3 regions of the Pelorhabdus rhamnosifermentans genome follow, and region 3 is predicted to be linked to each of the others. Evidence: riboswitches for the same ligand, from Rfam matches in the RefSeq annotation. Region 3 holds a riboswitch; each other region holds the start of a gene.
What was found. Region 3 has a riboswitch for cyclic di-GMP ahead of Ga0466249_RS21215 (sensor domain-containing diguanylate cyclase). Riboswitches for the same ligand answer to the same signal wherever they lie in the genome.

Region 1: linked by a shared signal. The riboswitch ahead of Ga0466249_RS15715 (methyl-accepting chemotaxis protein) and the one ahead of Ga0466249_RS21215 (sensor domain-containing diguanylate cyclase) in region 3 are both predicted to bind cyclic di-GMP.
Region 2: linked by a shared signal. The riboswitch ahead of Ga0466249_RS14240 (diguanylate cyclase) and the one ahead of Ga0466249_RS21215 (sensor domain-containing diguanylate cyclase) in region 3 are both predicted to bind cyclic di-GMP.

What each region holds. Positions count from the first base shown of each region.
Region 1 covers NZ_JAHGVE010000013.1:98,244-100,514, reverse strand. The annotation lists gene Ga0466249_RS15720 (PAS domain S-box protein) at 1-1,024, shown strand, start outside; cyclic di-GMP riboswitch class I at 1,180-1,265, shown strand; gene Ga0466249_RS15715 (methyl-accepting chemotaxis protein) at 1,497-2,271, shown strand, end outside.
Region 2 covers NZ_JAHGVE010000011.1:59,073-61,343, reverse strand. The annotation lists gene Ga0466249_RS14240 (diguanylate cyclase) at 1-897, opposite strand, end outside; cyclic di-GMP riboswitch class I at 1,024-1,107, opposite strand; gene Ga0466249_RS14235 (ABC transporter ATP-binding protein/permease) at 1,295-2,271, opposite strand, start outside.
Region 3 covers NZ_JAHGVE010000025.1:45,824-48,094, forward strand. The annotation lists gene Ga0466249_RS21215 (sensor domain-containing diguanylate cyclase) at 1-1,136, opposite strand, end outside; cyclic di-GMP riboswitch class I at 1,238-1,323, opposite strand; gene Ga0466249_RS21220 (DUF6612 family protein) at 1,591-2,271, opposite strand, start outside.

The DNA of each region.
Region 1 (2,271 bases), on a different contig from region 3:
AATCGAAAAATTCAAAACGGGTAGAATTCGATTAGACAATTTTATTCAGAAACCGAAATACTGCCAACATAAGCTTAAAAATGGGCACGTCAAAGATGTAGCAGTATATTCTAGTCCTTTCAAAACAGGTGAGAAAATATTGCTTTCTCTTATTGTTATTGATATCACGTTGAGGAGAGAGGCTGAAAAAAAGCTCCAAACATCTTATGAAATAAAACGCCGAGCTGACGTCTTCAATGACATTCTTAATGGAATAAGGGGAGGAGATGAAGAAACACTCGCTTATATCAATAACATAGGACTTAATTTCTCTCAACCATTTTTTTGTTCGGTAATCCAGCTTGAAAAAACCGTTGATTATCATTTACACCATAAAAACAGATCTGAAACCATAGAGGAAGATATCAAATATGAACTCATCGATAAACTAAATGACACAAAAGGGTGTATTACTTGGGGGCGGCGTAGTAGCATCGGTGTTCTATATCAAATAAACCCTTCTGATCAAGGAAATAATTTTACAGAAAAGACATTGGCACAACTCTTACAAAAAAAGATTCATAAGTATCATCCTGACATAACGATTCGAATAGGTATTGGGGAGAACCAACAAGGAATAAGGGGCTTTACAAAAAGTTTTCAGCAGGCCCTGGAAGCAATTCAAGTTTCGCAGTACGACTCGGAGCGCAATAAGAACATTGTCCACTTTCGAGATTTGGGTATTTTACAACTGCTTATAAAACCAAGCGAAAAAGAACGTACAACTGAATTTATTGAAAAAACAATTGGTAAACTTATTCGCTATGATCATGAAAAAGGCACCGACTATTTGGACACACTTGCCGTAATTTTACAAAAGTCCAACTTGAAAGAAACAGCCAAAGTACTATTTCTTCACTATAATACCGTCATCTTCCGCAAACAACGAATTGAAAAAATTCTGGGAATATCTATCAACGAATTTGAAACAAAATTAACCCTTGCAACAGCAATAAAATTGTACAAACTAAACTTAATAAAATAAAATTTCCATATAACGGGAACCATTGTGTTTAAAATACAATAATTTGCTTTTTTTTTACTTTAAATTTGATACATCATGCCAATAGTACTTTTGTCTTATCTGTTTTAAAATAACAGATAAGTGTTAGTTAGCTCAATATCTCCAACATAATGACAATAAAATATTAGCAAACTTATCGAAAGATAGGGACGCAAAGCCTTGGGTCTACGGATTTATTTTCTATGATTGCCAGGTTGCTATTGAAGCATTAAAACCTTATTGCGTCAGAATTTTCTCAGAAAATCTGACGCTTTTTAGCAACTATTAGTTTTTTACCGATAATTATTAGAAACTGGTCAAATTGTCCATGTGCAAGGGAGGTAACAAGAGCACTCCAATAGGCGACTAATTTCGAATATTATTCTGGTAAAAACTTTATAATAGAATCTGTCGCACGAAACGTTAAAATTAAGCTGCAAGGGGTTGAGAGAAAATGGAAGTAAATAATTTACATGTACACATGAAAGAATTAGAATTTGTGAAAGCTTATTTTAATATTGTTCTGACAGCCTTCGAAGATGGAGCTAGCTTCTTCATTACTACCCTTGATAAAGTCACCTACATTGAAAATCATAAGTTTGAAATACCCGGTCTACAAGTAGACGGGGGATTTAGTAAAAGCGGACCTTCTGCCCAAGCCATCCAAGCTAGAAAAGTGGTATCCGCACGCATCCCAAGAAATGTATATGGCGTTAGATTATTCACCTATAGCGGACCTATCTGGAATGAAAACGATACGGAAATCATCGGTGCATGGGCACTCACCATTCCACGTCAACATAAAATTGTAAATGCTTTTGAATCTTTTGCTCCCGTCGTAGCTGACCTATTACCCGAAGGTGGCTTCATGTGGATAACGGATAAAGAAAAATTCCTTAAGCGGCAACCTTCTCAAAAATTCGACATGCTCGAACTACAGGTTGGAAACCCCTTAAGAGCGGGCAGCACTCCCGATGAGGCTATTAAGCAAAAAAAGCTGGTTACTGAAGATATTGATGAATCTGTCTATGGTTACCCCGTGATTGCAGCCTCCTACCCCCTGATGGATGAAGAAACAGGCGAAGCTGTTGGTGCTTTTGGAATATCTTTACCGCGGAAATTAGCGGATGATCTCAAGCATATTGCAAGCTCCTTAGACGAAGGACTTACCGGCGTAGCCACTGCAATAGAACAAATTACTGCCGCTACAAACAACGTGAGTGACAATC
Region 2 (2,271 bases), on a different contig from region 3:
CAGTTCTTGAATATCAACAACTGTCCCTTTATCTTGTATGGCTACGCCATAGGAAAAGGCCAAATGCACTGAATCCAGATCAGAATCTGTAATGTATTCTCGTTTATTTAACTTATCAATCAATCCATCAACAGATAAAGTAGTAGCATCATCTTGCTTGATCATGACAATGAAATCATCGCCACCCAGACGTGCAACAACCGCCTCGTGACACACTGCGTCTCGCAAATATCCGGCAAATTGAATCAATACTTTATTCCCAATAAAATAGCCATATGTATCATTGATATTTTTAAAATTATCGATATTCATAATCATGACAATCAGCTTATTGCCATGATCAAGTAAGTCTTGGCCGATTTTGACAGCATAAGTAAAGGTATATAACCCCGTAAGTGGATCAGTAAGATTGGCCTGATAAAATCGTTCCCGTTCTATAGACAATTGACGAAAAAAATACACACCGCCGCTCACAAGTGAGGTAATAAGAAAAGTCGTAAATATTTTCCCCCCTACAAGCAATGAAATCGTGCCACCATTATAACTGATGAAATAATATGCAAGTGTGAGCACAGCCAGCACGGGTGTAATGGGATCAGGAAGCACCGGTGCGTAAAAAAATCCAGCATTAATAATAAAAGGAGTCAGGCTATCAGCGTCAACACTTTTATCAAAAACAATTTTAGCCAACAAACAATGATGAAGAAACAGTGCAGCAGCCACAAAGGCGTAAGAAATTGAATTCTTTCTATTCTTATAACCAAAGAATAATAGCACAAACAATAATATTGCACTCAGTTTATAAATACCAGGTGACACTACAGCAAACAACGCCCCAATAAAAATACCAAGAACAATGACATAAACACAATAAATTCTCGTGCCGTTTCTAAACATACATTATAGATACCTTCCTCAACTGGGTCGCCAAGGGAGTACAATTATCGTCATAATCCATACAGTAAAATGGGATGTAAAAAAAATAGCCCCTAATAGGCGGGTGCTAAATGTATTTATTACGAAATAAGCAACTTGGCAATCATAGACTCCGTCTTTAGACCCATAGTTTTGCGTCCCTACTTTTCAGTAAGTTTGCCAATATAAAATTTTAGAAATTGTAACATTCCTTTTACATAATATTACTTATGCCAAATTTAGTCAAGTTTTTTCCGTTATCGACAATACCCTATATAGAAAATTCGACTCACCTTTCACTAATAAGCACATAGCAAAAATAACACTCAAGGTCATAGCAACAATTACCAGCCTATAGAAACTCTTCTAAAGACTACTCTTATTCCAGCATTCTTATACACCACCCCCCTCTCCCATCTAAGACTAAACAATTTTTATGATAATGAAAAATTGTTTTCCGATGTCCTACACTCACAATTGAAGTATGAGGCAAAAATTCAGATATTCTTTCATATACAGTCTTTTCAGTAGCTTCATCTAATGCCGACGTAGCTTCATCTAAAAAAAGCCACTCTGGTTTTAATAATAGTATGCGAGCAAATGCAATTCGTTGCTGTTCACCCAGTGAAAGAATCTGTCCCCAATCACAGATTTCATCTAATTTATCAGCAAAATGTGCTAACCTACAGTCTTTTAAAGCATCTATAAGCTCTCGATCCTCGAATTGCCGATTGCTGCCAGAATAAAGTAAGATTTTGCGCAATTTATCAATAGGCATATAAGGTTTTTGGGGAACAAACATGATTCTTCCTTCATAAGGTATGTCGATACGTCCTGTTGCAAAAGGCCACAGACCAGCAAAAGTCCGTAATAATGTACTTTTGCCACACCCTGATGGTCCCGTAATGATCATTCTTTCACCTGAGGTTATGTGAAAGTTTAACCCGCTAACTAAGTTGTGACCGTCAGGTTGAGAAATACTGACATCCCTAATAGAAAATTTTCCTTTATGCTTGTTATACATCTGCCTTTCTTGAGCCATCTTTTCCATTTGCGCAGTGTCGATATATAGTAGAAAGCTATTCAACCGATTAATAACAGCCCGCCACTGTGCCAACCGGGTAAAACTATCGATAATAAATGAAAAGCCCGTTTGAACATGATTATAGGCATCAATAATCTGAAACATTTGCCCTAAATGAATCTGTCCGCGAAAATATCGAGGCGATGCCATAGCAATAGCGAAAATTACCGAAATATGTGAATAACCCGTCGTCAGCCACATCAATTGTTTTCGTATTGCGATGATTTTTGTAAAATTATCAAAAATATATTTAAAACGTTGCAAACAATTTT
Region 3 (2,271 bases):
GTTACCGTATGTTCCAATACCTTTCCAGCTGTTTCAGCAAGAACTACGACTGTCATCGTAGCATTTAGTACTTGGTTAGTTTTGTTGCTATAATAAAATTCCCCATAAGTAAAAAAGCCGGATGTGTTCGCAATTTCTTGCAGTGGCTCAGTTTCAATCTTACTAAGCTCCTGTAGAAATCCTCTGCGCGACTCACAGGAATAGACAAAAACACTTTCAGCGGGATGTTGCCTAATCTCTTGACAAAGACTGACTGTCGCTTCCGAGATCATCCCAATATCACCAAAACTCAAGCGAACTTTTTCCCCTTCAACTAATTCTGCCACGAAGGAAATTGAATCGTCCTCATAGTAAATATCTGGTGTTCTAGCCAGCAGGGATCCATTTCTATTGACTAAGAGGGGATATTCCACAGCGTTAGAGAAATTACCAATTCTATCTAAGCCTAAATACTTCCGATAAATCTGATAAACAGGTATATTATCAATAGTATACACCCTTAAACCATCAACCTTAGTGACAGTCATTTCTTTGCCAATGGGTTGCCACCCTAAATGGGAATAACAACTAACCTTTAAATTTTCCCCCTCTAGTACAACCCCCACAACACCGTAACTTGTAATTTGTCCGTTACAAGAAACAAAGCAGCCAAGAGCGTTATGACCCGCATTACCACCAGTAACAGGCAAGCCAGGGAATACCGATTCTACCCCTTTTAAAACAGCGGTAGAATTCATCGTCCTTCCTGTAGCAAATAAAATTAATAGCTTCGCCTTACCGCCACCAAGTGTCGAGGCTATTTTACGACCCAAATCGAAATCATTTTGGTTTCCTTTTGGAAAGAATCCTGCTTTAACTACAGTCCGTTTAAAAATCGAAAAAGACAGAACTGTCTTGAGTCCATTCACTTGTCCATTTATAATTTCACCAGATGTCGTTGTACCAAGAATAAGAGCATCGGGAACCAATTCAGCAATTTCTGCTAACAATCGCTTGAAAAATTCTTGGTCACATTGGCCATTGAAAACCTGCACTAGTACAGCGGAGTTCTCGTTAGAACGCAAAATATTTTGATTGTTTCGAACAAATTCTGATAAGCCGTTAAAATCCTCATAAAATGTATTTATTGTTTTCAAACGGATACCCCCTATGTAGGTCGGCTATCATCCGGCTTTTGAAATTGATCTAATCGAAATAAAACAAAAAACCAGACAAATAACGTCTGGTATACCTTTATTTTGACAGCCTGGCAAACATAAATTAAATAATCTTTAACCCCATAACTTTACATCCTCTTCTTTAAAAGGTTCACCCAATTGCAATTATATTTCTAAGTCTGGTATTTCGACAAACTTCGATAAAACCCTCTTTATTTTCGCCTTAGAATTTAAGATTCTAGGTGGGCTTGCCGTCTACCTCCGGACCGGTTCCCACATTAACGACTGCATAACAAGCAAATAGACAATGAAAGCCAGAACTTTTTCTGAATTTTCAATACGAGTCACCCCACAACATAGAATTTTCTTGGAATGACTTTCTTTAGGCAAAATAGTTGGTCCAAACAACGGTAAGTTTTGATCAATTTAGTTTTTACAAACGAGTTACTGTTTCACCGCTTGGCTTAACCTGTTTAGAATGTGCCTTCCGTACTGGTGCCTTGTATTCCTTTGCCGTATCCTTTACTTCCTGAGGAATCACGATGGGATCTACCTTATTATAGTTCGAATAAACGATCTGCATACTCAATGTCGAGTTTGTTAAGAAGTCTTCCATTTTCGCCCGATCTTTTGGATGCACTAGATCTAAAAACAAGTTCGCTCCTTTGCGAATCGGATCTGTCAAATCCATATCCACTTCTGTTACCATTTTTGTTGCCTTATCGATTTTAACAGTATACGTCAAATCGCCGACAGCTAACAAAGCCATCCGCCCGATCGCAGTCATGCTCAATATATCTTTTTCCTGTACATTATTTTCTTTAACAGCCGCAGCAATCGCATCACTGATCTGCATACTATCTAATGTAACATCTATATACTTATAAGCGGGTGTTTCCTTCTGAAGCTTCACAGATTTCATCATCTGCAGCAGATTCACCCAAGCAGCATTTTTTTCATCTGCAGAAAGGTCATTTTTACTCACAGGACTCCACTCAGGAACAATCTGCTTAAACCATTTTTCATTAACCATTGTATAAACGACTAAACCACTAGGGCTTCTTTCAAGATACTGTTTCATGGGAATGGTCATTTCCTTATCCTTCATATCCCG